Regions from separate parts of the Paenibacillus donghaensis genome, predicted to be linked through region 3. Evidence: riboswitches for the same ligand, from Rfam matches in the RefSeq annotation. Region 3 holds a riboswitch; each other region holds the start of a gene.

Region 1 (10,106 bases), 1.0 Mb from region 3:
AAGCAGAAATGGCTGCGCAGGGCAGTTTTTTTATTTAGTTGAATTGTGAATGTTTCTGTGTTACTATGAATTCGGTTATTTAATACGTTTGTATTATTTAAAAGGGGCTGAATGATTAGGAATGGGATATTTCATTGTAGGCTGTGAGATTGCCTTCTGGGTGTTTGTGTTGGGGGGACTGACCTCCCGTTATATCTTCAAGCAAAAAAAGCTGGGCGCACTTCTGCTGCTCTGCACACCGCTGATTGATCTGGCTCTGATTGTTGCTACTATTTATGATCTGAAGGATGGCGCCACGGCTACCTTCGTTCACAGCCTATCGGCGATATATATCGGGGTTTCGATCGCTTTCGGACACAAGATGATCCGCTGGGCAGATGAACGTTTCGCCTATCGCTTCGCGGGCGGCCCGCCGCCGACAGCGAAACCCAAGTATGGACCGGAGCATGCGAAGCATGAACGCACAGGCTGTCTGCTGCACCTGTTGGCTTATGCCATCTGTTATGGCGTGATCACAGGCATCAACTACATTGTCGGCGATGCCGCCCGGACCGAGAACTTATCCAGCACGGTTCAGATATGGGGAGTGATCGTGGCCATCGATATGATCATCAGCCTCAGCTATACATTCTGGCCCAAGCAGGCCAAAGGCAGTGCGAACAAGCAGATCTGACTTTCTTATATTTCAAGAAGAAACGGCTTTGTCGTCCTCTGAAAGAGTCGGCATTCGTACCTCAACATTCTTATATTTGCAGCAAAGGCTGCCTATTCGCAAGATAACCTTGCGAACGGGCAGCCTTTGTCCTGTTTCCCTGCTTACGAAACGGCCTTGTTGGCCTTTTCGCGCTTGCAGGACGTTTTCTGGCAGGTGTTATACGTCCCCTTGAAATCCAGCCGATGGTCTGAGACCTGGAACCCATACTCCCGCTCCAGCCGCTTCTCCAGATCCAGCAGCCAATCCTCCTTGATCTCCTCCAACCTGCCGCATACGCTGCAGATTAGGTGATGATGCATATGCTCGTGATCACCGCCACGCAGATCATAACGTGATACGCCGTCTCCGAAGTTCATTTTCTCCACAATATGCAGCTCACAGAGCAGCTCCAGGGTGCGGTACACTGTGGCGAGACCCAGATGGGGATAGCTGTTCTTCACCATCATGTAGACTTCCTCCACACTCAGATGATCCTTCTCGTTATCTAGCAGCACCTTCACAATCGCCTGGCGCTGGGGGGTTAATTTATACTTTTGTGCCGCAAATTGCTGGCTAATGTTGGCAATAGGGTCCATTTGGGTTTCCAGCCTTTCCGCAAACAGTAATTCTTACGATATAAGCATAACAAAATTATCCGCCAAAGAAAAGTGCCTTAGTTCCCAAGCGATGGAAACTATATTTCGCGGCACCCGGCACCCGGCAGCCGCCCATACCCGCACCAGCCCGCCTGCCATACCTTATATAGAACGTGAACTTAAGAATGAAGTTCATCTTATAGAAACGAATATGAGGAGGATGCGCATATGAACCATGGCACGAAACAGCAATCCCGGCTTCGGGTGACCGCACAAGTGCTGCAGACGGTTGCCAGAGCCATGCTGCCATTCTACCGGAAGATTGCCGGAAATCAGCCCTTCGCCAGTAAGTGGACAACCGCCGTCGTTACTGCAGACCTGGATCTTATGGGTCGGATGCTGTCCACGCTGCCAACCCTGGCCCGGCAGGATGACTATGGAACCAACGCAATTGGATATTTCATAGCCTTTCCATTCCCGCTACCCGTTGCTTACTATACTAGCGGCACCACCATCCCAACCGGCCTGGTGCAGTTCACCTTCAATACCCGGGCACACCGCTATGTTGCCCGCTCGGCGCTGCCGCTGTACCGCAAGCTGGCCGGCAGCTACACCTTCGCCAGGTCTTTCGCTGCAGCTCTGCGGCGCAAGGATACAGGCGCGGTCGAGGCGATGGTAAGGCGCTTAATCCCCACCTCTGCGCTCAGAACGGTCACCGTAGCAGACTATGGGGTGTTCATGAGCTTCAAGACACGTTTCAGCAAATACCCGTACCGCAACCAGCTTTTTCGTGAAATGATGTGAAAGGTTAGAGCACAAGAATAAAATATGTAGAGGTCCGCAACCTTTCGGTTCAACTCCCCGTCAAAGATGGTAATAAAGGCCAACCGGCCAAACCCAACTATGAGGTGGAATGAACATGAATATGAGAAAAAGAACCTTAGCGGCTATTACAACAGTAACCTTGCTCTCCTTCTCTCTGGGAAGCCAGATGTTTGCTGCTGGAGACAGCTTCAAGGATATTGGCAGCACCAGCGGCAAAGACAAGATCATCTCGCTTAAAGAACAAGGCTTGATCAAAGGCATCTCGGACACCCAGTTCCTGCCCGGCTCCAAGGTTACGACAGCACAGGGGATTCAGTTTATCTCCGGCGGTCTCCAGCTTAGTCTGGCTGCCATTGACTACAACAAGGCTCCGATTGCCAGCGCCTTGTTCACCAAAGTGAAAGACAAAGCCTGGTACGCGGAAGCGTTCATCAATGCCCACTACAACGGAATCCAGATTCCTGAGAACATTGATCCTGCCAAGCTAATCACCAAAGAAGTGTTCACTTCCTTCCTTGTGCAAGGGATTGAGCAAATTGGCGGCCTGCCAATGATCAACATCGTACCTGCCAAGATCGCAGATGAAGATCAATTGACCCCTGACTATCAGGGCAGCGTCCAGCGTTCCCTTAAGTACAACATCAACAGCCTGGATGCCAAGGGCAAATTTAATCCAAAAAGCGAAATCACACGCGCTGAAGCAGCAGTAATGCTGTATAACGCACTTGATTACCTGAGCTCCCAGCAGGCTGCGGCTCTGGAAGCGGAATAATCCTTCCATGAACCAGAAGGATTCAATACTAACAAAAATTGACATCCAAACTATTAAAAGTTTGGATGTCAATTTTTCGGTTCAAAACCAAAATCAGCGGTAGGTTACTTGTGAATGAAGCCTCGATTCGGGTTCGAAGGGTTCTTCCAATCGCTGTTAAAGGCGAACACTACCGTTTCTCCAGAATAAGTCTGAACCCCGCCAGTAACCAACTCATTATTCCCCGTGGCCGTTGAGGGACAACGGACCGAGGAGCCCTTATCTGTTGCAAAACAGCATATTTCACTGCGCTAACAGACTCAGTTGCCCCTATTTGGCCTAATTCCCTCTGCTGGGAGCCTAAAGTGTACGAATAAGGTCTATAGGGTCCGTAACGCAGCAAAATAACGCAGAAATGACGAAATAGGGGCTAAACGGTCCGTCGTGAGGTTGGTTGGCTCGCGGGTTCGTATGTTTGTGGTTCGTTGGCTCGTTCGTTCGTTTGTTCGTTCGTTGTTCATTGGTTCGTTGGTTCGTTGGTTCGTTGGTTCGTTGGTTCCTTGTCCAACCTGCTGTTATCTTATGTATACCTATAATGACCTATAAATACTGTGAGAATTCCTCGCACAGATCTGCCAGCCCTATCATCTCCACGTCATCCGGCAAACGGTTCAGCGGCGAGCAGAGTGATAAGCGATATGCGGGATCAATCGGATATTGGCGGAAGTAACAAGGCTTCCATTCATGCTCCGTCTCCAGGGTGATCTGCTCACTGCGCAAATCAATCGAGAACGAGGACAAAGGCAGCGACAACCCTTGTCCGGCTGCCTTGATATAACTCTCCTTCAGCGTCCACAGATCATAGAAGAAACGTTGCCTCTCCCCCCCTTCCACCTGCAGCAGCTGCCTGTACTCCTGCGGCGCAAAAAAACGTTCAGCCACCCCTAGATCGGCCTTGCTTATCCGTTCCACATCAATTCCCACACTCTCGGTCGATACGGCCACAGCTGCCCAGGACCCGGAATGGGAACGGTTGAAATGAAGCCTATTCTGTCCCATAAGATGGGGTTTCCCATACGCATTCTGACCGAATTCAATCTCCCTGTTCCTGATGCCCAGTGTCCGGCAGATGCACAGCCTGGAGAGGATGTCCGCCATCAACACATTCAGCGCGTCCTCCCGCCTCATCAACCGCCTGATCTTCTGCTGCTTCGCGGCAGACAGCGCTGACATCAACTGCAGCACGGTCGGCTCCGCCACATCAGCCGGTATTTCAACACAACAGACTCCAGTGTCCTCCCCGTTCCACATCTTCACACCCACACAACCTCTCCCGCCATTGTACTAATACTTGTCTTGCAACCTAACCAGGATACTTGGCTAAACAACGTTCAGCAGAATCCAAGGAGCAGTCAGCAGTTGATAGCCAGCTGTTAGCGTCCACCATCCACCTTCGCTACCCTCATCACCGCTCAGTCTGCCTGAGAAACTGCAGCGCACGCGGGTTCTTCGTCTCTATCAGCACCTCCTGAGGGGTACCCTGCACCAGAATCACACCTTCATCCATCAGAATTACCCAGTCTGCCACGTCGGCGGCGAATTTCATCTCATGGGTCACAATAATCATCGTCATGCCTTCCGCAGCCAGCTGGCGGATCACCTTAAGCACTTCACCCACCAGCTCGGGGTCGAGCGCCGAGGTTGGTTCATCGAACAGCAGCACCTCCGGCTCCACCGCCATAGCCCGGGCAATGGCCACCCGCTGCTGCTGTCCGCCGGATAGCTGGTGCGGATATGAATCCGCTTTGTCAGCCAGGCCCACCTTGGCCAGCAATTGAAGTCCACGCTTACGCGCTTCATCTCTAGACCGCTTCTGAACGGTAACCTGTCCTTCCATTATATTACCAATCGCCGTCATATGCGGGAATAAATTATAGGATTGAAACACCATTCCCGTATGCTGGCGAACAGCCTGAAGTGCTTTACGGGGAATGGTAACCAGCCCGTTGAAATGAATCACGGTATCTCCGAGGGCCAGAGTGCCCTGGTCAGGAATCTCCAGCAGGTTGAAGCAGCGCAGCAGTGTGGTTTTGCCGGAACCGGAGGGGCCGATAATGACCAGCACCTTGCCGTCTTCAAGCTTAAGGTCAATCCCCTTCAATACCTGCAGCGTGCCGAAGGATTTATGCAAATCAGCGATTTCAATCAAATGTATCTCTCCTTTAACCTGCAGAATAACGGCCCAGACGTTTCTCCAGATAGATCTGCAGCACGGACAGTACCGAACAGAACATCAGATAGAACACCCCGGCCTCACAGTACACCAGCAGCGGTTCGTAGGTGGTGGCGGAAATCTGCTGCGCGGTTTTGAACATTTCCACATAGGTAATCGTTGCCGCCAGTGAGGTATCCTTTACCAGACTAATGAACGAGTTGGACAGCGGGGGTACCGAGACACGTGCGGCCTGCGGCAGAATAATCCGGCGCAGCGCCTGCGACCGGGTCATGCCGACTGAGAAAGCGGCCTCCCACTGGCCTTTGGGGATCGACAGAATGGCGGCACGCACAATTTCCGATGAATAAGCGCCCACACTAAGTGTAAATCCAATGGTTGCGGCAAGAAATGGATCAAGCACAATGCCCAATGTCGGCAAGCCGTAAAAAATAATAAACAGCTGCACCAAAAGCGGCGTTCCACGGATGATCCACACATAGAAGCGGGCAATCAGCTTGGGAAACGTCCAAGGGGCCAGCCGCACAAGCGCCGTCCATACCGCCAGCAGCAGGCCCAGCACAAAAGATACCAGCGTCAGGGGAAGGGTAAAAGCCACCCCGGCTTTCAGCAGTGGCAGCAGCGAGTCTATTACAATCTGCAGTTTGCGCTCATCCATCGTTATGACATCCTTCGCAGGCCTCTAGTCCGCAGCGGAAACCTGGCCCTAAATTATTTGGAAACATCGGCTCCGAAATATTTCTCGGAAATAGTAAGGTAGGTGCCGTCATTTTTCATATCGGAAATCGCAGCACTGACAGCCTGAACCAGCTCATCTTGTCCCTTCAGGAAGGCTGCCGCACTTTGTGAACCTCCTTCTATTTCATCCACCACCTTGATCTTCACATCCGGCTTCTGCTTCTTCAAATCCAGGTAAGACAAACCGTCATTCACCGTTGCATCGATCCGTCCCGAAATCAGCAGGTCAATAGCCTGGTTGAAACCATCCACTGCCACGATTTCCGCACCATTTTCACTTGCTATTTTGGATAAGTTGCTGGTTAAAGATTGCCCGGACTTCTTCCCCTTAAGATCAGCGAAGCTCGTAATCTCCTCATTATTCTCACCGACAATCAGCACTGCCTTGGAAACGATATAGGGCTCGGAGAAGTCATATTTAACCTTGCGCTCATCCGTAACCGATACTTCATTAAAAATCACATCAAAACGCTTAGCATCCATCCCGGCAAATAATCCGTCCCATTGGGTTTCAAAATATTCCGGCTCCACCCCCAGGCGTTTCGCTACTTCTGTGGCAATCTCAACGTCAAAGCCGGTCAGCTTACCGTCCGTATCGTGATAGGTGAATGGCGCGTAGGTGCCCTCGGTGCCGATCCGCAGCTTGCCCCTGGATTTGACGGCTTGCAGACTGTCGTCTGCTGCAGCTGGAGGTGCCGCGGTTGCAGCAGAACCTGGTTTGGGTGCTGCCGTAGGTTCAGCCGCCGAATTATCGGCTGTATTATTCCCGCAGCCCGACACGGCCAAAGCCAGCAGGAAGAGCAGACTCAACTTACGCATTACAGGTATTTTCATTCCAAATTCCCCTTTCTTAATGACTGAGCTATAGCTTGCCCGGAAAATGCAATAATTTCTCCTCACCCCAGTCGCGCTGTCATCGCAAAAAAACTCCCTGCACATACGCTGCTGCTGCACATGTGCAGGGAGTTCTCTTTCCCCTATCCTGCTATATTCGTGAACGGTCTGCGCCGCCCTCATTGATATTCATTGCCACAGCTTTCCAGGTTGTGCTATATTAATAACCGATTGTAATTTCATAGTGTCCTGTTTATTCACTAGGGGAGTCGCCTGACTGAGATGGAGCTTGATGCTCCGGACCCTTGGAACCTGATCTGGATTATACCAGCGGAGGGAAGTGGAGCAGAATGTTCATAGATTTGCATGGCAATGGCAGATGCAGCGTGGATGATTTGGCCCATTTATTCCTCCGGGAACTAGATGGGTCTTTCTTGTTTTTATGGAAAGGAATGAAATTCAAGCTACTAAGGAGGGGCTGCGTATTACGGAGTTATTATCAATTCAGCATCTGGCCTACAGCTTTCCCGGACCTGTCCGCACTCCGGTATTCTCCAATCTCTCCATGAAGGTGCGGCGCGGAGAATTCATCTCCGTGGTCGGTGCGAGCGGCTGCGGCAAAAGCACTTTGTTCCGCATGATTGCCGGACTGCTGGAGCCAGGCAGCGGCGAGATCAGACTCGCTCTGGATGGCGGAACGCCGGGGCCGCAGCGGCTGGGCAAGGTCGCCTATATGCCGCAGCAGGATCTGCTGCTGCCCTGGCGCACGGCGCTGGACAATTGCCTGCTGCCACTCACCTTAAGCCGCCGGAACAACAAACAGGAAGACGCCGCCCGGGTAAGCGAAATGCTGCGCCAATTCGGACTAGCCGGCTATGAAGCCGCCTACCCGCGCGAGCTGTCCGGCGGCATGCGCCAGCGCGTGGCCTTCATCCGCACCCTTGTAACCGGCAGTGAACTCATGCTGCTGGATGAACCCTTCGGTGCGTTGGACGCCTTGACCAAAAGAGAGCTGCACCGCTGGCTGCTGGACCTGTGGGGGAGCCTGAACAAGACGGTTCTATTCATCACCCACGACCTGGAGGAGGCGCTGCTGCTCAGCGACCGGATTTATCTGATGGCTGCTGGTCCAGAGAAGGACCTGGAAGAGCTGACTGTGGAGCTGCCAAGACCGAGAACACACACGATGAACTATGAGCCACGATTCATTGAATTGCGTGCGCAGCTGGAGCGGAGGTTGTATGAGAGCAAAATCATATAAAGGGCTGCTGCAGAAATACGGGCCGTTCACACTGCTGGCCACGGTGGTGCTGGCGGTTTGGGAGCTAGTGGTCCGGCTGGGCGCTGTCCCGGAGTTCATCCTGCCTGCCCCTTCCTCCATTGGAGCGGCCCTGCTGGAACACCGGAAGCTGCTGATTGGCGTGCATCTGCTCGCCACCTTGCAGGAGGTGCTTACCGGGTTCCTGCTGTCAATCCTATGCGGTACCCTGCTGGGCACGGGAATGTTTATGTTCCGGCCGCTGGAGAAAGCCCTCTATCCTTTTCTAATCATCAGCCAGACGATTCCATTGATTGCCTTGTCGCCGATCTTCATTATGTGGTTCGGCTATACGCTGTGGAGCAAGGTGGCGGTGGTCTTCCTGACCGCGTTCTTCCCGGTGGTGGTCAGCACCTACGACGGCCTCCGCTCAAGCGGCAAAGGCTACAGTGACCTGCTGCTGACGATGGGCGCGAGCCGCTGGCAGGTGCTGGCGAAGACCCAGGCCCCTCTGGCACTGCCTGCCTTCTTCTCCGGCCTTAAGTTGTCGGTTGTATATTGTGTCATTGGGGCGACAATTGGCGAATGGCTGGGCGGCCGTGAGGGTCTGGGCTACTTCAGCCGCCGGATGGCGGGCAATTTACAGAGCGCCGAGATGTTTGCGGCGGTGATTCTGCTGTCGGTCATGGGCATCCTGCTGTTTCTCGCTGTCGCTTGGATTGAAGTAGTTATTTTAAGAAGAAACGGCTCTGCCGTCCTCTGAGGGAGATGGCATCCGTTTCTGCGAAAACAGGAGGATTCCAAACATGAGTCATACCCGTACTAAAAGCAATCTTAGTAAAACTATATTGTTATTCCTGAGCCTGATGCTGATCCTTAGCAGTTGCGGAAGCAACAGCGGAAGCGATAACGCAGCAGCCACAGGTACTCCTGCAGCAGCCAATACACCTGCAGCGGAGAGCGAACCCCACAAGCTGTCGATCATGCTGGACTGGTATCCGAATGCCGTACATTCCTTCTTGTATGCCGCCGAGCAGCAGGGTTATTTCGCCGATGCTGGTCTGGACGTAGAAATCCAGATGCCTGCGGACAGCAATGATGCGCTGAAGCTGGTAGCGGCAGGTAAGGTGGATCTGGCGCTCAGCTACCAGCCCCAGGTGCTGATGGCGCGCGGCGAGCAGATCCCGGTCAAATCGATTGCGGCCCTTGTCAGACATCCGCTGAACCATCTGATGGTGCCACAGGATGGCGCTGTCAAGACACCGAAGGATCTGGCAGGCGGAACGGTCGGCTATTCCTCCATCCCGCTCTATGAAGCGATGATCCGTACGATGGTGGCAAATGATGGCGGAGACCCGGCATCCCTGCAGCTCACCGATATAGGCTTCGATCTGATCCCGGCGATTGCTACCGGCAGAACGGACGCCATTATGGGCGGATTCATTAACCACGAGCAGCTGATTCTGGAAAAAGAAGGCCATCCGGTCCTCTCTCTCGATCCGACTGATTATGGCGTTCCTGACTACTATGAGCTGGTGCTGGTCAGCAGCGAGCAAGGGCTGCAGGATTCGCAGGGCTATTTCAGCCAGTTTATCCAGGCGGCCACCAAAGGCCAGCAGTTTGTGCAGGAGCATCCCAAGGAGGCAATAGCATGGCTGCTGGAGCAAGAGGATGCTACTTCTCCGCTTGATCCGGAGATCGAGCAGAAGAGCCTGCAGATTCTGCTGCCCCTGATGGACGCGGGCAATGAAGCCTTCGGCTATCAGGACCCGGCCGTCTGGGAGCAGGTGCATGAGTGGCTTGCTGACAATAAGCTGCTGAATGCCGAGATTAATGCCAAGGATGCTTTTGTTAATCTGCAATAGATTTCCGTTCATATCAGAATCCGAATCGTCCAGGGGGAATAGTTATGAGTTATCTGTCCAAAGTCCGTGAGAGCAATCCGCTTATTCACAACATTACCAATATTGTAGTGGCCGGCTTCACCGCGAATGGCCTGCTCGCACTTGGCGCCTCGCCGTTTATGGCCGATGCCAGCGAAGAGGTGGCCGATATTGCGGCGATGTCAGCGGCAGTTGTACTGAATATCGGCACGCTTAATGATGCGGCGATCCGTTCCATGCTGCTGGCCGGACAATCAGCCAACCAGCATGGTGTGCCGCTGGTGCTCGATCCCG
Region 2 (10,106 bases), 980 kb from region 3:
AGCCGGCACCACTCTTGTTATGTAACTGCTCATGAGCCAGTTTCACCGGAGCGGCAAGGTTGTCAATTTCACTTTGGCTGAAGAAGGAAAGGGCTTTGCTGTAGTCAAAATTAATCTTTTTGGACACGGTAATGGAAACCTCCTGTTTGTCTCTTTAGATTTGACACCGTTTGTTACAACTTTATAATAGGATACTTTAATTTGACTTGACTGGCAAGGTCTTAGGGCACATCATGGGCGACAGAAGCAAGTTTTCGGCAGTTACATGGAAACGTTTGCTGTCAGGCTGACCATAGGTTGTGTTGTGGAACAAGCCGCCGGGTCCGTGATAGAATGAACAAAGTATGAAATACACTCAAAATAATGCTAAAGGTGGGCTAACAATGAAACGGATCGGATTTATAGGACTTGGGACAATGGGTGCGCCAATGGCCTCCAACCTGCTGCGGGGTGGCTTCGAGGTGACCGTATACAACCGCACGGCCTCCAAAAACCAACCGTTTGAAGAGCAAGGTGCAAAAACTGCTTCCACCCCCAAGCTGGCTGCCGAAGGCAAGGACGTTATTATTACCATGATCAGCAATGATGATTCGATCCGGGAAGTGTACTACGGAGATCAGGGCATTCTTGCAGAGCTGCAGCCAGGGACTGTAATTATTGATTGTAGTACAATTTCCCCCGGACTGGTTAAAGAGGTTGCGGCCGCTGTTCAGGAACGCGGCGGACATTTCCTCGACGCGCCGGTCACTGGCAGCAAGCCGGGAGCGGTCGAAGGCACGCTGGTATTTATGGTTGGCGGCCGCGCCGATGTTATCGAAGACAACCGCGATATTTTCGACACTCTGGGCAAGAAGCTGCTGCATATGGGCGACAACGGCAGCGGCGCTGCAGCCAAGCTGGCCCATAATGCCATGGTGGGCATTCATAACGTCGCCCTTGCCGAAGGCTTCGCCATCGCAGTTAAATCGGGCGTGCCAGCAGATAAATTCCTGGAGCTGGTGCAGGCCGGTTCGGCAGGCAGCAAGCAGGCGGAACTGAAAGGCCGCAAAATCATTGAAAATGATTTCAGCAACCAGTTCTCACTCGCACTGATGTTGAAGGATCTGAAGCTTGCTTCAGCGCTAAGTGATGCCGCCGGAGTACCTTCGCCGCTGCTCGGTCTGGCCAAAAGCATCTTTCAGTCCGGTTATGCCCAGGGCTATGGTGAAGAGGATCTGTCTGCGGTAGTCAAAACTTATGAAGCGCTAATCGGTCAGAAGATAGGCGACCAGCAGAACAAAGCCTAAAAATGTATGGGTTATATGAGCTCATAACTGTTAAAGCCCGATTTCCTGATTGTAAAATGTGTATAGGTTGAAAACGGGTTACTAGTTAGGCTCCAGCTAGGATGTAGAGTGTTGCCCTGGAACCTTCGGAGTAATTAGATGCATTTATGCAATTAAATCGGTGAACACTACACTTTCTCCAGAAACCTCCGCCGCTTCACTCTGTTCACACTTGTAGTCGAGCACTGATTTTTAGATTGAGCCGTAATATGAATAGCTTATCTGGCAGAATGTACTGTTTGTTCTGCCAGAGTTATTCTTCAGCTGTTGCCACACTTCTCACCCGCTCCAGCCAATCCCTCGTCAGTCCATTGAACAGCTCCACCTGCTCCAGATGCAGATTATGACCCGCCTCATCCAATACAGCAAATACCGATTTCGGATAGAGATCCACAAGCTTACAGGCATCCTTATACCCTACCATGGAATCCTGTCTCCCATTAAGAATGAGTCCCGGCTGATTAAACAGCGGAATATCATCAATCTCTTCGCTGAAAGAATAGCCGCCCGAAGCTCGGATGCCCTTCATAAATGTCTCGTCAGCAAGCGCCAGACCTACCATAACCTCCTGCTTGTAACGCTCCCACACCTCTCTGGTCTGTTTAACAGAGATGGAGCAGAACTCTTGTCTATCCTCAGCACCCAGCTCTGCCAGAAACACCTCATCGCAGGTGACCACTTGATGCTCTGGCAGCTCTCTTTGTGAGGGTTCAGCGATAATGCATGGACAGAGCAGAAAGATCCCGTTCATCAAATCACCGTAATCCTTGACGAGGCCGCGCGCCAGGTATCCCCCATATGATTGCCCGACAACAGCGAAACGTTTGCCTGGAATTAAGGCCTGCACCATCCGCTTCACGGCCTCCAGCATATCATCTGAGGATTTGATCCATTCCGCTGCAGGAGTCTGCCCAAAACCTGGAAGGTCGACATAAATTCTGCGGAACCGCTCCTGCTCTGCGAATACCGGCTCCAGACAGGCCATCATCATCCGGTGATCCGGACCATTACCATGCAGAATCAATATCGGAGTACCTTCGCCTCTTTCTTCATAATTAAAGGTGATGTCTGAATTGCTGTAGATCATCCAATTCGCCTCCGACGGGAATATATGTTCCTATATAGATTACCAAATTAATGAATTCAGCACAAGCGAACAGACCAAAAAAGTCCTGCGAATTCGCAGGACTTTTTTGGTGTTTAGGAAATAAAATTTACACTTCGCCTTTAGGCTCTTGCGCATTCCGCAGGAACAGCCCGCCCTTGACCTAGGCTCTTGCGCATTCCGCAGGAACAGCTCGCCCTTGACCTTAGGCTCTTGCGCATTCCGCAGGAACAGCTCGCCCTTGACCTAGGCTCTTGCGCATTCCGCAGGAACAGCTCGCCCTTGACCTAGGCTCTTGCGCATTCCGCAGGAACAGCTCGCTTTTGACCTTCCCCCGGCCGTGTATCCCGTCAGGGATCGCAGGCCAACCCAGCGACGTCCAAGCGGTCCCGCAGGGATAAGCGCTCTTCGCACCCACCCTCCTAATCACAGTACCGCCAGACTCATTCGCCAAGCTTGCGGGAGTCCAGAGGGCGCAGCCCTTTGGGGCCCTCCCTTGGAAGGGAGGGTTTGGGTGGGATCGAAGAGTTTGGTTTGGGTGGGATCGAGGTTTGGTTTGGGTGGGATCGATTCTTTAACCAACCACCGGGTAAGAACAGCAATAATCAGTTAGCTCGAACACTTCAAGCGCAAACTTGGAGTTGCCGGGTACATGGAATGTTTCTTTACCGTTAATCTCCTGCCACACCTCTGTGCCGGGAAGCAGCACTTTGAGATGGCCGGACAGAATTTCCATCGTCTCCGGACCTTCCGTTCCAAATTCATATACTCCAGGGAGCATAATCCCGAGGGTAACCTTCGTGCCGTCTTCCAGTACAAGTGTACGGCTGGTCACTTGTCCCCCGTGATAAATATTAGCTGCTTTCAGAACTGTCGCATTTGTGAACTGATCCATTAGTGTTCTCCCCTTTGTCTCGTACTTCCGTCTATTATAGCAGTGCTTTCACACGGCTCACAACATTCTCTACGGTGAAGCCATATTCTTTGATTACAGTATCTCCCGGTGCGGAAGCGCCGAAGGTAGTAATGCCCAGAATATCGCCCTGATCGCCGGTGTAACGTTCCCAACCAAAGGTCTGAGCCATTTCAATAGCAAGGCGGGCTTTGACTTCCGGCAGAATCACGGAATCACGGTAAGCTTTATCCTGCTTCTCGAACAGATCCCAGCTTGGCAGGCTGATTACGCGAACATCAACGCCTTCTTCTGCCAGAGCGGCTTGTGCCTTCACAGCCAGCTGTACTTCAGAACCAGTAGCAATCAGCTGAGCCTGCGGTTTGCCGTTCTTCGCTTCAGATACAACATAACCACCGCGTTTGATGTTCTCGCGCGAACCTTCGACGGTGCCTGCAAGGATCGGCAGATTCTGGCGGGTAAGCACCAGAGCTACCGGGTTGGCTTTGTTCTCCAGCGCATAAGCCCAGGCAGCGGATGTTTCATTGCCATCAGCCGGACGAATCACAGTCAGGCCCGGGATGATCCGCAGGGAAGCCAGCTGCTCGATAGGCTCATGGGTAGGACCGTCTTCACCTACAGCAATACTGTCATGAGTGAGCACATAGGTTACTGGCAGCTTCATGATCGATGCCAGACGAACCGCCGGACGCAGATAATCGGTGAACACGAAGAATGTGCCGCCGAACACTTTCAGGCCGCTGTGCAGTGCAATCCCGTTCATCGCTGCCGCCATGCCGAATTCACGAACGCCGAAATAAATATTACGGCCGTCATAAGATTCCGAAGTATATACCGGCAGTCCCTTCAGATGAGTCATGGTGGAGCTTTCCAGGTCGGCAGAGCCGCCTACCAGCTGTGGAATGCCTGCAGCCAGACCATTAAGCGCATTGCCTGAGGCTACACGCGTGGACACGGCTTTGTCTTCTGTAGTGTAGACAGGAAGCTGAGCATCCCAGCCTTCAGGAAGGTCGCCGTTAATCGCTGTTTCCAGTTGCGCAGCCAGCTCCGGATAAGCTTTTTTGTAAGCGGCGAACTGCTCGTCCCAAGTTTTGTTGGCGGCAATTCCCTGCTCTTTCACTTCTTCAAAACGGGCGCGGACCTCGTCAGGCACATGGAAGTTCTCTTCATATACCCATTTGTAGAAGTCTTTGGTCAGCTTGGCTTCATCGGCACCCAGCGGGGATCCGTGTGTACCACCGTGTCCACCCTTGCCTTGTTTATTTGGACTGCCGTAGCCGATTACTGTCTTCACTTCGATCAGTGTCGGTTTGCCGCTATCAGCTTGTGCTTCTCCGATCGCTTTGCCCAGTGCTGGAAGATCATTGCCGTCCTCCACACGCAGCACCTGCCAGCCGTAAGCTTCGAAACGTTTCGCAACATTCTCGGAGAACGAAAGGTTCAGCTTGCCGTCCAGTGAAATATCATTGGAATCGTACATAACAATCAGCTTGCCCAGTTTCAGATGCCCTGCCAGGGAAGCGGATTCGGAAGAGATACCTTCCATCAGGTCTCCATCGCCGCAAATGGCAAATGTATAATGATCAATTACATTATGTTCTTCTTTATTGTAAGTGGCAGCCAGCTGAGCTTCAGCCATTGCCATGCCGACAGCCATCCCGATCCCCTGACCCAGCGGGCCTGTAGTAGCATCGACGCCTGCTGTATGTCCGAACTCCGGATGACCTGGTGTAAGGCTTCCCCATTGGCGGAATTGCTTCAATTCCTCCATAGGCAGATCATAGCCGCTAAGGTGCAGCAGGCTGTAGAGCAGCATGGAGCCATGGCCTGCGGAGAGCACGAAACGGTCACGGTTAACCCATGTAGGGTGCAGCGGGTTGTGTTTCATTGTTTTGGCAAACAGCTGATATCCCATAGGAGCGGAGCCCATCGGCATTCCCGGGTGTCCTGAATTCGCTTTCTCAATAGCGTCAATAGCCAAGGTACGGATTGTTGTGATTGCGAGGTTGTCCACTGTGGAATTCTCATCCTTATGGATCGCTTGCTGTTGTTCATTCATTAATAGAATCCTCCTCATAAATCTCAAGAATGTCATTTTGACTCTTATTGTATCATTAGTGCAGAAGCATTTCCAATTGTTTTTAGAAACCCCGCTTTCGGACAGCTTAGGTTGTGCAACTTTACCGGATGAATATACGTAGAAACAGCAACAGCTGTGAGACCAGAAACTACTTAGGCTAAAGTCTAGGTTTCAATGCGACTAAAGTTTGTTTTACAAAGCTGGATTATACAGTAAGATGGAGGTACCAAAGACACATGAGGACAACGAATCGTCTCATACCTTTATAAGAAAGGACTGCGAATGAACATGACTTCTAACAAGGATATTTATATTGTGCTCACTGGAACAGGCACTGCTTTCAGCGGAATGATCAGATGGTTTACCAAAGCCGAGCTGAATCATGCATCGATTGCTTTTGACAGTGAACTTTGTGAAGTATACAGCTTCGGCAGAAAAAAAGCCCATAATCCGTTTATCGCCGGGTTCATCCGGGAAGATTTCAATGACCCCTTCTACAGTAATGCAGATTGTTCCATTTATCAGCTGCGGGTATCCAGCGAGCAATATGATACAATGCATAACCACGTTATGGGCATGATGCAGAATCAGGAACGTTACAAATATCATCTGCTTGGGCTGATCGGCGTGCTGCTGAACATCAAAATCAACCGTGAGGACGCTTATTTTTGTTCCCATTTTGTAGCTTCCGTATTTGAAGAAATTGAAGTCCACCATGTGAACAAGCCGGCCTGCTTCGTAACACCGGAGGACTTTGCCCTATCTCTAAACGCCAATAAAATCTACAGCGGCAAGCTTACCTACTATGTACGCAAAACGCAGGGTCGCAAGCTCCGTCCAGCCCTCATACATACGAATACCCCCTCTATTGCACCGCCAGCTTCGGTTGCCTCACGAATGATGAGAGTAATGAAAGAACGGGCCAAGGGAATTGTCTGAGGACACCTCCCTGGCCCGCTACCCGTTCCCTACTTATAATAATGAGGTTACTTATAAATCAGTCCGCCGCCATCTTTGAACTCCGCCGCTTTCTCCCTCATTCCATCGGCAATCGCCAACTCCTCCGGGTCTTGCCCGGTTCCCTCAACCTCCTGCTGCCGCGCCGTATCCCGAATCCCATGCGAAATGCGCATGCTGCAGAACTTGGGTCCGCACATGGAACAGAAGTGCGCCGTCTTGGCTCCTTCCGCCGGGAGCGTCTCATCGTGATATTCCAATGCCCGCTCCGGATCGAGCGCCAGATGGAATTGATCCCGCCAGCGAAACTCGAAACGGGCCTTGGACAACGCGTTATCGCGATCCTGTGCGCCTTGATGCCCTTTGGACAGGTCGGCAGCGTGGGCGGCTATTTTGTAGGTAATGACACCTTCGCGCACATCCTCCCGATTCGGCAAACCCAGATGCTCCTTCGGCGTAACATAACACAGCATCGCCGTTCCGAAGGAAGCGATCATGGCTGCCCCGATGGCTGAGGTGATGTGATCATAACCAGGTGCAATATCAGTAGTCAGAGGACCCAATGTATAAAAAGGGGCGCCATGGCACAGTTCCAGCTGCTTATCCATGTTCTCCTTGATCAGATGCATCGGTACATGCCCCGGGCCTTCCACCATCACCTGCACATCATGCTTCCAAGCCAGCGCCGTCAGCTCCCCCAGAGTCTCCAGCTCAGCAAACTGCGCCTCGTCATTGGCATCGGCAATCGAACCCGGCCGCAGGCCATCACCCAGGGAGAAAGCCACATCATATCTTTTCATAATCTCGCAGATATCCTCGAAATGGGTATACAGAAAGTTCTCCTGATGATGTGCAAGGCACCATGCCGCCATAATCGAACCCCCCCGGGACACAATTCCTGTCATTCGTTCCGCCGTTAACGGGATATAGCGAAGCAGCACTCCGGCATGAATGGTAAAATAGTCCACCCCTTGCTCTGCCTGTTCAATAAGCGTGTCACGGTAAATCTCCCACGTCAGGTTCTCCGCTTTTCCGTTTACTTTCTCAAGCGCCTGATAAATCGGCACCGTACCAATAGGCACGGGGGAATTGCGGATAATCCATTCCCGGGTGGTATGAATATGATTGCCGGTGGAAAGATCCATAATATTATCCGCGCCCCACCGAGTTGCCCATCTCATCTTCTCAACCTCCTCCTCAATCGAGGAGGAGACGGCCGAATTGCCGATATTAGCGTTAATCTTCACCAGGAAATTGCGCCCGATAATCATCGGCTCGCTTTCGGGATGATTAATATTCGCCGGAATAATCGCACGTCCGCTGGCTACCTCAGCCCTGACGAATTCCGGTGTTACGTTCTCGCGAATCGCAATATATTCCATCTCTGCTGTAATGATGCCTTGACGTGCGTAATGCAGCTGGCTGACATTACGTCCTTCCCTTGCTTTTAACGGTTGGCGTCCAGTACATGGAAATACTTCTACCGGTGACTTGCTGGCAGCGATACCGCCGTTATCCTCCGGTCTGATCACTCTTCCCTCATAGGCTTCTGCATCGCCGCGATCCATAATCCAGCACAAGCGGTGTGGCGATAAGCCTTGACGGATATCGCTATAAGCCTCGCTATCAGTATAAGCACCGCTTGTATCGTAGACTCGAAGCGGCGCATTGTCTTCTTCTCCGGCCATTCCTGTGGTTCTGCTCAGACTGATTTCACGCATCGGAACCCGAATATCCGGCCGCGAGCCCTCCACATAGACCTTCTGGCTTCCCGGAAAAGCAGACAGATTCACATTACCCTCATTTGTTGTACTTGGCATTCTATTTCCTCCTAATGGAATGGTTATAAATAAGAATGCGCAGCAAAAAGCCGCTCCACAATGGAGCGGCTTGATTAAAGAACAGCAAATAATAGCTATGCTCAAAAAAGTCCGACTCCACTTTCCTACGCTGGTATAATCCAGATCAGGTTCAAGGGTCCGGAAATGCACTTTTCCCGTCTCAGCCTATTCAGGCTCCCCTAGTGGGTATCTTATTTATTTAGTTATAAGCTACATGCATTGGGTTCTTTTGTCAAACAAATATAATCAGCGGGCAAGTTTGAAGTACACATGATAACGTTCATCTTGAATTAGATACAGGGGAACAAACTCGACAACATCCAGAATAAACGTCAAAGGGTTGTCCTTTTGTTGAATGACTTGTTCCAGAAGTTCTTGTTCACTGTAGCTCCAGGAGAGATAATCCTGTTCCCCGCTTATTGCCGCCAGGACATACGGTCCATAAGCGAGACTTTTAAGGGTGTGGTCATCGGAGACGCCAACCAATCTCAAAGAGCAGGGCAGCATCAGCTCGATTTCATCCTTTTTCCATACTTTACGCAGCTTTAAATATCCGTGTTCATACTCCAGATCGCGGCAAGGCTCTCCGTTAATCTTTACTTGAACGGGCCCTGATACCCAATCGGGAATTCTGAACATAAGGGTCGTCTCGGGACCGCCCTCGATATAAAAGTGGACCGTCTCCAAGCCGTCCCGGTCCCGGTTCTGCACCAGGCTGAGTCCCTGCTCGCTCCAATCCAGTCGAGAGGGAATATACAAGTTCACATACAGTCTGTCTTCATCATGAAAATAGATGGCTTCCTGGTATTTAAAATGATTTTCCAGACCGGTTCCATGACAGCAGGTATTTTCATGCGTATCGAATTTCTTGATAGATCCGGGCGCCAGTGGCATAAAGTAGGTGCTGCCACCCTCCGCTTTTCGGCTATTCTCTGAGGCAAGAATATGGTTATAAAGCGCCTTCTCATAATAGTCCATATACGTTTTGCGCGGATTAAACTGAAAAAGCTCCTTGGTCAACTTCAACATATTATAGCTCGCACAGGTTTCCGCCGTTTTATCGGTGAGAAAGCCGGCAATGGCGTCCGGCTCTCTGAACATTTCCGTCTCTCCGGTGCCTCCGATGGAATAACTATGACTTTGTGTCACCATCGTCCAGAAGTTCTCTGCGATATTGAAATAAGCCTTGTCCCCCGCAACCTCAAACAGCTTCAAGGCTCCAATCACCTGTGGAATGTGCTGGTTGGCATGCATATTTCCCAGAGTGTCTATATTCTCCTTCATCGGAAGGAACAGCTTCTCATTGTCAAAATATTTCGCTGTCATCAAATAATGTTCATTGCCGGTGATCGCATATAACTTAGCCAATACCTCATTCATACCCCCAAATTCCCCGGCAATATAAAGTGACCACATTTTATGCAACTGCTCTCTTGGAAGCCGGCTTAGTCGGTTGTGGAGCCAATGGCCCAGTTTATCGCATATATCCAAAGCTTCGCTCTGGTCCGCCAATTCGTAACAATCCAGCAGACCGGCCATAATCTTGTGTAGCGTATAGTAAGGAGCCCATATATCCGGATAAGTGGTGTACTGCTCCAGCAGATTAAACTGTTCTTCCGAATACGCGCTCAGGAAACCCTGGCCATAGCCCGCCTGTTCAGACAGGGCTGTCTGACATTTGCCCAATTCTGTAACCATGTATTGAATTTTGCCCAGCAGCACGGAATCTCCCGTGGCATTATAAGCAAGAGCCAGTGAAGAAAGATAATGTCCAGTGGTATGTCCCTTCAGATTGCATTCCGGAGCGTCCCATCCCGTCATTGGCTGTGCCCCTTTAGTATCCCCGGTGGCCGCCGCTCTGAAATTATACAGCATCTGGTCATCA
Region 3 (10,106 bases):
GGATATTACCGATCAGTTTATTAATCCGGCCTCCGGCCATTGGGGTTGAGCACCCCGAAGTATTGCCGAAATGTTGCCGGACCAATGCAGCTTGCATAGCCACCCTACTGCACCTTGTTGCGCAAATCATTGCCTGAGCCAAACAGGGATGGCCCCTGCTCTCTCCGGTGCCATCCCTGCGATGCGGTACTATTCTGACTCTTGCCGGGCCGCCTCCCGTCAACGTTCCGGGCCGCCCACAAAGCGGCTGCTGCCCGCGCCAAGTCCGGCCACAAGCAGCAGCACACTGGCTGCGGCCAGCAAGGCCAGGGGTACGTTCCAGCTATCGGTCATGTCATGAAGCAGCCCGAACAACGGGGGCCCCGTGGCTGCCAGGAGATAACCTACGGATTGGGCCATCCCGGACAGCTCGCTGGCCTCCCGGGTGCTGCGGGTTCTCAGGCTGAAGAACATCATGGCAAGCCCAAAGGCGAAGCCTCCGGCAATGCCAATGCAAATGGCCCATACCACCATCCAATCGCTGCTGCCCACCCAGATTCCTGAAATGCCTGTTATAAAAAGTAGAAAGGTAATCAGTACCAGGATGCGCTGGTTGTTCATCCGCCCCGCCCACAGCGGGACGAAAAAGGTGAATGGCAGCTGGGCCAGCTGCATAATAGAAAGAATCCAGCCCGCCTGGCTGGAAGACATCCCCCGCTCGCCCAGAATAACGGAGAACCAGGCGATCAGGACATAATACAGCAGCGATTGCAGTCCCATGAAGAGGGTCACCTGCCACGCCAGCGGAGAGCGCCAGACCCGTATGGAGGATTGCCCGAGGCGGGCGGTGCTGCCGCCGGCCATCTTGCGCATCTGGGGGATCCACAGCAGGGTTGCCACCAGGGCCACAAGAAACCACATCGCAAGCGTGCTCCTCCAGCCGAAGCCGTTATGCTCTGCCAGCGGGACACTGATGCCGGAGGCAGCGGCCGCACAGATATTCATGGACACGGTGTAGACACCGGTCATGAGTCCGATGCGTGCCGGGAAGCTTCCTTTGATGAGTCCCGGCAGCAGCACATTGCAGACCGCGATGGACAGCCCGATCAGGGCCGTACCTGTGAACAGCAGGGCTGTGCCTGAACCCGAGCGGATCAGAATCCCTATGGACAGCGTCAGCATGGCCACCATCAGCACATTCGCCGTGCCGAACCGGCGGGCCAGCCGCGGCGCAAAGGGCGACAGCAGGGCAAATGCCAGCAGCGGCAAGGTAGTTATAGCTCCCGCGAGTGTATTGGATAACCCCAGATCATCGCGGATCATGCCGAGCAAAGCCCCAACGGAGGTGAACGGGGCACGGAGGGCCGCAGCAACGCAGATGATTCCCAGAACAAGCAGGATGCGGCTGGGTCCGGTCTCTTGCCGGCTCTGACCCAGCTCCGGCCGGGCTGCGGCTTGTTGGTTTGCTTTCATGATGTTTCCTCCCGGTTACAGCACTATACCCGGGCAAGCACCAGCTTGTCCGGGTATGCGGCAGTCTATGTAATAGTCACATTGTAACATTATAGCCCTATCCTTCCGCCGCTGCCAGGTTTTTAGGGCAGCGGCGGGAGATTCGTGCAGCGATACAAGGATCTTTATGTTAAAGAAACTCTCCAGTGTATAGATGGAGAGCTTCTTTGCAGCACCGTTCGTGATATCAAACTCATCCAGTTAGAATTCCATGCTTTTAAACCCTCTCCAGCCCCAGCATATCCCAGTCCTTAAACACAGGCTGCAATCCTTGGGCATACAGCATCTCTGTAATTTCAGAGACCGTGCGGCTGTCGGAAATCTCAAACTGCGGGGTCCCGCCTCCGCTGGTGTGCCCGCCAACCTCCGTGGATACGCCTGCAGACATTTTGGTAATCCCCAGATGAAGCAGATGATCGCGCAGAGCAGCCGGCTCTCGGGTAGATAAGGTGATACCTGAACGGGGCAGAAACAGACGGTACGCCAATATAATCTGCACCAGCGCACGGTCGGTCACATCACTCTCGGGGCTGAAATCACCCAGATAAGGCCGGAACCGCGGAGGAGACAAGCTGATCTCACAGTCCGGGTATTTATCCTGAAGATAACGCGCATCCATCGCTGTCAGAAAAGCTTCCTGTCTCCAGTCATACATCCCCAGCAGAGCCCCAATGTTCACGGAGCGGAAACCAGCCTGGCAGCCGCGTTCCGGGGCATCGAGCCGGTTGCGGTAGTTCCGCTTGGGGCCTTTGACATGCAGCTCGCGATAAGTTGCCTGATGGTACACCTCCTGATACAGTGTAAGACCATCCACCCCCGCCTCCAGCAGCTCTTTATATTCCGGCGCGGAGAGCGGATTGATCTCAATGCTGACGGAGGAAAAATACTCGCGCAACACCTCCACACATGCCTTGACATAAGCTACCGGATTGTCCCTGCGCGATTCCCCCGTGAGAATCAGAATATGGCGGAGACCTGTTGCGGCAATGGCTGCCGCTTCCCGCCGGACCTCTTCCAGAGTCAGCTTGCTGCGGGGAAAATCGTAGATCGAGCTGAAACTGCAATAGGTACAGTGGTTCACGCAGAAATCAGCCAGATACATCGGGGTGAACAGTTGCATGGCATGCCCGAAGTGTGCGCGGGTCAGCCGCTGCGCCTTCTGCGCCATCGCCTCCAGATAAGGCCCGGCAGCCGGTGAGAGCAGGACCAGCAGATCCATTTCAGTGAGCCAGTCTTTCGCCAGCGCTCGCTGCACATCGGCTGCCGTGGCCTCTTTCCATATCGACTCAAACGGAAGCTGCTCCAGCCGGGTCAGACTTTCATAAAAACTCATGATACTCCCTCATTCCTTGTTAGTTTCCCAGGAATCCGGTCAACGGCGAGGACGCTACCGCCGCTTCTTCGACCGGTCCCAGTCCTGCCAGATAGGCCTTGCGGCCGGCGGATACAGCCTCCCGGAAGGCCTCTGCCATTCCCAGCGGATCACGTGCCGTGGCAATAGCCGTGTTCAGCAGTACAGCTGCCGCCCCCATCTCCATCGCCTCGGCTGCTTCAGACGGCCTGCCGATACCGGCATCCACAATAATCGGCAACTTCACTTCCTCTATGAGGATGCGGAGCAGCTCTTTGGTGCGCAGGCCGCGGTTCGAGCCGATCGGCGAGCCCAGCGGCATGACTGCCGCCGCCCCGGCATCCCGCAGCCGCAAGGCTGCCGACAGATCAGGGCTCATATACGGCAGCACAACGAAACCTTCGGCTGCCAGAATCTCCGTCGCCTTGATCGTCTCCAGATTGTCCGGCAGCAGATATTTCTGGTCATTGATCACTTCGATCTTCACCCAGTTTCCCAGCCCACCTGCTCTGGCCAGTCTGGCGATGCGCACCGCCTCCTCCGCCGTGCGGGCGCCGGAGGTATTGGGAAGCAGCGTCATATGGTCCGGAATATGGCTGACGATGTTCTCTTCGTCCGCCCCGGGGTCCACCCGGCGCAGGGCTACCGTAATGACCTGCGAGCCTGAGCGCGCAACCACCTCGGGAATGAGGGTATTGCGGCTGTATTTGCCGGTTCCGATGAACAGCCGGCTGCTTAAAGAGGTGTTTCCTATCACCAAAGGATCTTGCATAAACTCCGCCTCCTGGATACTTTTTAGATATAATTCCGTTGCTGGTTACTGGTTAAGATATTAACGAGGATGGCTAAGCATTTGTCTGGAACATTGAGCGCAGCATTAGATGTGAGAGTAGTATCTGCCCCAGGCTCTGCCAAGGATTTATAATGTGTCCTCGAACGTTTGGAGTAAATTAGATGCGAAACTGCAACTAAATTCAGCCGAAACATCCATTAGCAGGCGAATAAGTGCAAATCTGCAACTAATTTCGAGTAAATCAATCCTGGAACGCTCAAACCTCCAAAATAGATGCGTATTCGCACTTATTTCCTCCAAAATAAGAAAAAATCGCAAATTAGATGCAGTTTCGCAACTAAATTAAAGATCCCGAGAGATGAGCAGAAAAATTGTTATGTCCTCTGCCTCTTGCGTTGACATGTCCGACAGCCCCATGTCTCAGTCTCAGCCTCAGCTTCAGCCGCCGCCGACAAAATGCACCAGCTCAATCCGGTCCCCTTCGGCAAGCGCGGTGTCTTGATACGCCTCCTTGCTGACAATTTCGCCGTTAAGCTCCACGATCAGCAGCCGCTTGGCCCAGTCGGGCATAGCTACCAGATCCGCTACCGTCCGGCAGCTGTCGGAATATTCAACGGATCGTCCGTTGATGCGCAGCTTCATCCTGTACACCTCCTTCACCTGCTTGCGGAGCCTGAACCGCAGCATAATAAGCTTCGGCCGCAGCCACCGGATCAGCAGCGCTGCAGATGCCGGACATCACTGCGATTCCCGCCGCACCCGCTGCGAGGATCTGCCCGGCATGCTCCGGCCGGATGCCGCCAATGGCAATCAGCGGAATCCGGCAGCAGCCCACGGCTTCTGCCAGCTCTGCCAGCCCGCGCTCACGTTGCCCCGGCTTGCTGCCTGTGGGGAATACATGGCCGAACAGGCAGTAATCGGCCCCTTGCCGGGCAGCTTCAGCCGCCTCCGCCGGAGAGTGCACCGACCGGCCCAGCCGAAGATACGGCGCGAGCGGCCGGGCAGCGGCCGGACCCAGACTATGCCAGGCCAATTGAACCCCTGCCGCGCCTGCGGCCAGGGCCACATCCAGCCGGTCGTTAATGACCAGCTTGGATGCCGGAACCCCCACATGCTGGAGCTGCTCGGCGGCAGCCAGCAGCTCCAGGGCGGACCACTGCTTCTCCCGCAGATGGATATAATCCAGTAAGGGATGGACCGCAGCAGCCATTTCTATAAATGGAGCCACTGCCCGCTTCCCGTCAGAAATCAGATGCAGTTCTTTACGCGCCATGCGCCGCCTCCTTTACTTTCATAACCCGCTGCAGCCCGTGATCTGAAACGCAAAAAAGCCGCCTCCAACAACGGAAGGCAGCAGAAAAGCTGTAGAAGAATAAGGCGCATGATGGCCCGCTTACAGTCATTCGTACTTCACTTCCCTACGCTGGTATAAACCAGATCAGGTTCAAAGGGTCCGAACATTATGTTCATCTCAGCCTTGCGGCCCCCCTAGCGATAGCTATGAACTTGTCAATTTCACTATAAATACTAACACAATATTCCTGAAGAAGCATTGTAAAATAATAAATTGCGCAAATCGCAGGTGCACGCCCTCCTAGACCCTCCGCAGAATGCCAAAAACTGCAGCCCGCGAAACGGACTGCAGCTTAGAAAGATGACGATAGGATCGTAGGCCTTAACCGTTGATAATCTCGCCGCCGTTGACATGGATAACCTGTCCGGTCACATAGCTGGAATCGTCGGAGGCCAAGTAGACATAGGCCGGTGCCAGTTCCTCCGGCTGCCCTGGACGTTTCATCGGCTGGGTACCGCCAAATTCGCTGACCTTCTTGGCATCGAAGGTAGATGGAATCAGCGGCGTCCAGATTGGGCCGGGGGCTACGGCGTTGACACGAATGCCTTGTTCAGCCAGATTCGTGGACAAGGAGCGTGTGAAGCTGAGAATTGCACCCTTGGTCGAAGCGTAATCCAGCAGCTGCGGGTTGCCTCGGTAGGCTGTAATGGAGGTCGTGTTGATGATGTTAGAGCCTTCCCGCAGATGCGGCATAGCCGCCTTCGTCAGATAGAACATCGAGAAAATATTGGTGCGGAACGTCCGCTCCAGCTGCTCGGCTGTAATATCCTCTATCTTGTCCTGCGGATGCTGCTCGGCAGCATTGTTGATCAGGATGTCCAGCTTGCCAAGCTCCTTGATGGTCTGGTTGATCAGATCCTGGCAGAAGGCCTCAACTCCGATATCGCCAGGGATCAGGACGCATTTGCGGCCCTCCTGCTCCACCTGACGTTTCGTTTCCTCGGCATCGGAATGCTCGTTCAGGTAGGAGATCACCACGTCTGCGCCTTCCTTCGCGAACAGCACGGCGACCGAGCGGCCAATGCCGCTGTCCCCGCCGGTGATTAGCGCGGCTTTGCCCAGCAATTTGCCGGCGGCTTTATAATTGGTCGGCTCGTATTTCGGACGCGGCTTCATTTCACTTTCGATTCCCGGCTGGCGGTTCTGCACCTGCGGGGGCATAGTTTGCTGTGTTTGGGTACTGTCTGACATCATCCATTCTCCTTTCGCAATGCAAGTGGGATAGTTAGATTACTTCCTGTGTAATAGGATGGCAGAAGTAACAGGGTTTATGCACGGCTTGCAACTCAAACCGCTTTACGCCTATTACTTACCCGCTCACACAGACGTCAAACAGTCCGCCAACAGTCCGCCAGACTACTGCCACACGCCCGGCCTGCGAACCTAACGCACCGGAGCAAGCAGGAATAATCGCGGGTCAGCCCCTTGCCGGTAATCATGGCTGAAGGCCGGATCTGCCAGATCAAGACCCGATTCAGACGTAGTGCCAGCTGACAAGGCCAGCGGAACTCGGGCGCTCAGCAGCGAGGTGCGGCGGTAGAGGGGCTGAAAGGGGGAATCCAAGGTAAGCACATGGCCGCGAAACTCCCAGTCCACCAGATTGCGCGAACGGTAGCAGGAGACTCTTACCCTTTCACGCCGGTCCTCTCCCAGCCAGTAGTACCAGCCGGATACTTCAAGCATACCTCCCCCATGCGCATGAATCGGCTGTCCGTCCGCATCGGTCCAAGGCCCTTCGTTATCAATCATGGCTTGTTGCTGAAGTTTCATTGTCCTGTCCTCTCCTCTAACTTGAATTAGACTTCCACTGCCAGGAGGAACCTTTAGCTATGGGCATCACGGTATTCCTGCGGTGGCATGCCGTAATATTTCTTGAATACTCTGATAAAATAGGGGACATGCTGGTAACCGACCAGCTCGGCAACCTCGTATACCTTTTTGCGGCTGTGTTTAATCTGAAAGGCAGCCTTCTCCATCCGTTGCCTTAATACATAATCACTGAGGCTCTCGCCCATCACGTTCTTGTAGAGCTGCGACACATAGACCGGATGGAGAAAAACCTCCTGGGCAATGGCCTGCAGTGAAACATCATTATGCAGATGCTGTTCAATGTAGCTGTGTATCCGGCGGATCATCACATGATGGGCATGCCGGGTTTCCCCTTCCAGCTCGGCCTGCACCAGATCCACCAGCTCCAGAATCCGCGCCTGCATCTGTCCGATGGAATGAAAGGAATCGAAGGCCAGCAGATTTCGGTCTCCGGTAACCAGATCAAACAGGCCATACCCGCTCTTGTGGGCGATATACGCGAGCGCCCCGGCAATCGCCCAATAGGCCTCCAGCGCATGCTGCCCCGAGCCGACGAACCGTTCCGCAAGCTCTGCCAGAATCCGGCCAATCTTGCTTCGGAAGTCATCCCAGCGGCCCGCTTCGAGCAGATCGGTCAAGACAGGTGGCTCATACAGATGATACATCGCCTGGATGGGCCGGGCTAAGGCGTCCTCCTGCGGCTGAATGAGCAGGAACCCGCCGCCGATGTGCCGCCGGAAAGCCAGCATCCCTTCCTCGTACATATCCGCCAGATGGGCCGGGAATTCTCCCCAGGCTCCGCCGAAGACCGAGATATTGCCCTTCATCGTTGCCTGTATGAAGTTCTGGATCACTCCGGCAAGCCGCTCCAGTATCTCTGTGGCCTGAGGGCGCTGTAGTGCGCTTGCTGCTGCCGGATCACCGGCTGCCTCCGGGGTCCACTGCTTGTGCAACGGCTTTAGCGCGAACACAAGGTAGCCGTGCGCATCGCGGCATGACCACACCGTATAATGCTCCTGCAGCACCTCTTCGGCAATATTCGTAACAGCGTATTCCATTAAGAGCAGATTGTAATCGTCATATTGGATAAATGGCTCCTCCAGCCGCACCATTAAAGATGCGATGAAATCTCCGTGGGCAAACGGCAGCCCAAGCGTCTGCATTCTGCCCTCCAGCACCTCCGGCGGCAACCGCTTGCGCTGGGTTAGCTCCAGCAGCAGATTGCGCCGCAGAAGCGGAAGGTTCTCCTGAAGTGTTCGTTCCGTCCGCTCCCGTGAGACCACACCTTGCCATTCCTGGCGTTTCGCCTCCAGCGCCTGCTCGACGGCGGTGATCAGCTCCTCGTCATCCACCGGCTTCAGCAGATAGTTGAGAGCACCGCCCGAGATCGCCTGTTTGGCATAGTCGAAATCGGCATAGCCGGTCAGCAGGATACACTTCGTCGTGCGGGAGATCTCCTGCACCCGGGTCATCAGCTCCAGACCCGACATACCAGGCATGCGGATATCGGTAATCAACAGATCCACAGGATGTTTAGCCAGCGTTGCCAATGCCTCCGAAGCAGAGAACGCTTTGTGAATGGCCTCAATACCCAGCCTGGGGCAAGGAAGGGTAGCGGCCACTCCTTCCACTACCGACTCTTCATCATCTACAATCAGCACCTGAAACATCGCACAGTCTCCTCTTGCGTCAGCTTAGTATGATACCTCTGTCACTCTCTTCTTACAGCTCCGACCAGCAGATAGCAACCTTCAGGCCTCCAAGCTCAGACCTTTCCATGCTCAGGCCCGAGCCGCTGCTGAAGCGGAGCACCAGCCGTTGATGCACATTGCGCAAGCCGCAATTGCCTGCCGCTTCCTGGCTGCGCTTCAATGAGGCAAGCAGAGCCTGCAAGGCCTCCTCAGTCATGCCGACACCATTATCCTCCACAGTAATGACATATACAGGTCTGCCGTTAACGTTAAGGGTCTCCCCTCTGACTTGAATCAGCGCCTCTCCTTCCTTCGGTTCAATGCCATGGACAACGGCATTCTCCACCAATGGCTGCAGCAGCAGACGGGGAATGCTCAGCTCCATCAGCTCTTCCGGCACTGAGATCTCGAAGCGCAGCCGCTTCATCCGCATCTGCTGAATGGACAAGTAGTTGTCTACCAAGGTGACCTCCTCGCGCAGCGTCGCCTCCTGCTGGTCCACGTGCGTGGTATAGCGGAAGAAATCCCCCAGCTTCACGGCCATGGCCATAACCGTCTCCTTCTCTCCAAGCCGGGTCATATTCTTGATAAAGAATAAGCAGTTATATAGAAAATGAGGGTTGATCTGCGACTGCAGCTGCTTCAGTGTGGCTTCCCGGGAACGCAGCTTCTCGGCATACACGCGGTCGATCAGGTCACCGATCTGGACGGTCATGTTGTTGAACTGCTCAAACAGATACCCGAACTCATCGTTTCGGTTGCGGGGCAGGCGGTAGGCGTAGCTGCCGCCCTCCAGCTTCTTGGCCGCAACATACAGCTTGCGGATCGGCACCTGGATGTTGCGGTACAGCAGGTAAGCGGAAAGCACAGCCAAGGTGACCAGCAGCCCCATAAACAGCCACATCAGTTTACGGCTGGTGGTAATCGGCTGCAGAATCTGCTCCAGCGGCACATATTCGATCAGTGCCCAGTCCAGTGCAACCGAAGTAGTATAGCTGACCATGTACACCACTCCTTCTACCCTGGCGGTGAAGGTGCCCTCCGCTTCTCCGCCAGACTGCCCGCTAAAGCGCACGGCAATTTCTGAAATTTCCCTCTGGTCAGATCCTGCCGGGGAAATCACAGGCGCACCGGCATGATACAGAAATGGCACCCCTGAACTCTCTCCCTTGAATTCATCCAGCATCCCCGCCAGATCGCGGATATTTACCCGAATCTCGGTAATGGTGTTGGCATCCGCAGCGGCACTCAGCGGGGCAAAGGGCTGGGATACCCACCAGACGAACGCCGGACGTATATGGGGAAGCTGCGGATCGTCATATTTCCATACCAGCTGCTCGTATCGCTGTTCCTGCAGCTTTTGTAGAAAATAATCGTTGTAACGGACTGAAGAATGTGTGCTTACCATCTCGCCTGAGTTCGCAGCATACAGCGTGTACGCATGCTCCCAGCTGCCATAATTGATCGAACTCAGCTCTTTGCCTGACTCCAGCTTATATTTAAGCTTGGTATAGTCGGTGGCGTTCTCCTCCATCTGGGTGAACTTCTGAATGTCGGTATCCTTGTTCAGATTGGCTATAGAGCTAACGAAGTTATTGAACTCGCTGTCCAGCCGCT

What was found. A riboswitch is a leader RNA that binds a small molecule or an ion and turns the genes downstream of it on or off. The one in region 3 is predicted to bind thiamine pyrophosphate.
Region 1: it holds a riboswitch for thiamine pyrophosphate, as region 3 does, so the genes downstream of both, B9T62_RS10140 (ABC transporter ATP-binding protein) here and B9T62_RS05480 (thiamine phosphate synthase) in region 3, are expected to answer to the same signal.
Region 2: it holds a riboswitch for thiamine pyrophosphate, as region 3 does, so the genes downstream of both, thiC (phosphomethylpyrimidine synthase ThiC) here and B9T62_RS05480 (thiamine phosphate synthase) in region 3, are expected to answer to the same signal.

Annotation. Positions count from the first base shown of each region.
Region 1 covers NZ_CP021780.1:2,350,301-2,360,406, reverse strand. The annotation lists gene B9T62_RS10180 (hypothetical protein) at 122-673, shown strand; gene fur (ferric iron uptake transcriptional regulator) at 817-1,290, opposite strand; gene B9T62_RS10170 (hypothetical protein) at 1,519-2,094, shown strand; gene B9T62_RS10165 (S-layer homology domain-containing protein) at 2,210-2,887, shown strand; gene B9T62_RS10160 (4'-phosphopantetheinyl transferase family protein) at 3,467-4,189, opposite strand; gene B9T62_RS10155 (amino acid ABC transporter ATP-binding protein) at 4,332-5,075, opposite strand; gene B9T62_RS10150 (amino acid ABC transporter permease) at 5,089-5,757, opposite strand; gene B9T62_RS10145 (amino acid ABC transporter substrate-binding protein) at 5,811-6,656, opposite strand; TPP riboswitch at 6,924-7,027, shown strand; gene B9T62_RS10140 (ABC transporter ATP-binding protein) at 7,114-7,932, shown strand; gene B9T62_RS10135 (ABC transporter permease) at 7,913-8,692, shown strand; gene B9T62_RS10130 (ABC transporter substrate-binding protein) at 8,736-9,794, shown strand; gene thiM (hydroxyethylthiazole kinase) at 9,839-10,106, shown strand, end outside.
Region 2 covers NZ_CP021780.1:320,594-330,699, reverse strand. The annotation lists gene B9T62_RS01220 (glucose-6-phosphate isomerase) at 1-127, opposite strand, end outside; gene B9T62_RS01215 (NAD(P)-dependent oxidoreductase) at 345-1,286, shown strand; gene B9T62_RS01210 (alpha/beta fold hydrolase) at 1,579-2,412, opposite strand; gene ppnP (pyrimidine/purine nucleoside phosphorylase) at 3,005-3,325, opposite strand; gene tkt (transketolase) at 3,360-5,402, opposite strand; gene B9T62_RS01195 (hypothetical protein) at 5,706-6,362, shown strand; gene thiC (phosphomethylpyrimidine synthase ThiC) at 6,410-8,200, opposite strand; TPP riboswitch at 8,306-8,412, opposite strand; gene B9T62_RS01185 (beta-L-arabinofuranosidase domain-containing protein) at 8,468-10,106, opposite strand, start outside.
Region 3 covers NZ_CP021780.1:1,305,569-1,315,674, reverse strand. The annotation lists gene B9T62_RS05505 (hypothetical protein) at 1-49, shown strand, start outside; gene B9T62_RS05500 (CynX/NimT family MFS transporter) at 220-1,452, opposite strand; gene thiH (2-iminoacetate synthase ThiH) at 1,709-2,824, opposite strand; gene B9T62_RS05490 (thiazole synthase) at 2,844-3,614, opposite strand; gene thiS (sulfur carrier protein ThiS) at 4,074-4,277, opposite strand; gene B9T62_RS05480 (thiamine phosphate synthase) at 4,246-4,908, opposite strand; TPP riboswitch at 5,034-5,135, opposite strand; gene B9T62_RS05475 (SDR family oxidoreductase) at 5,311-6,180, opposite strand; gene B9T62_RS05470 (hypothetical protein) at 6,373-6,759, opposite strand; gene B9T62_RS05465 (response regulator) at 6,813-8,468, opposite strand; gene B9T62_RS05460 (sensor histidine kinase) at 8,521-10,106, opposite strand, start outside.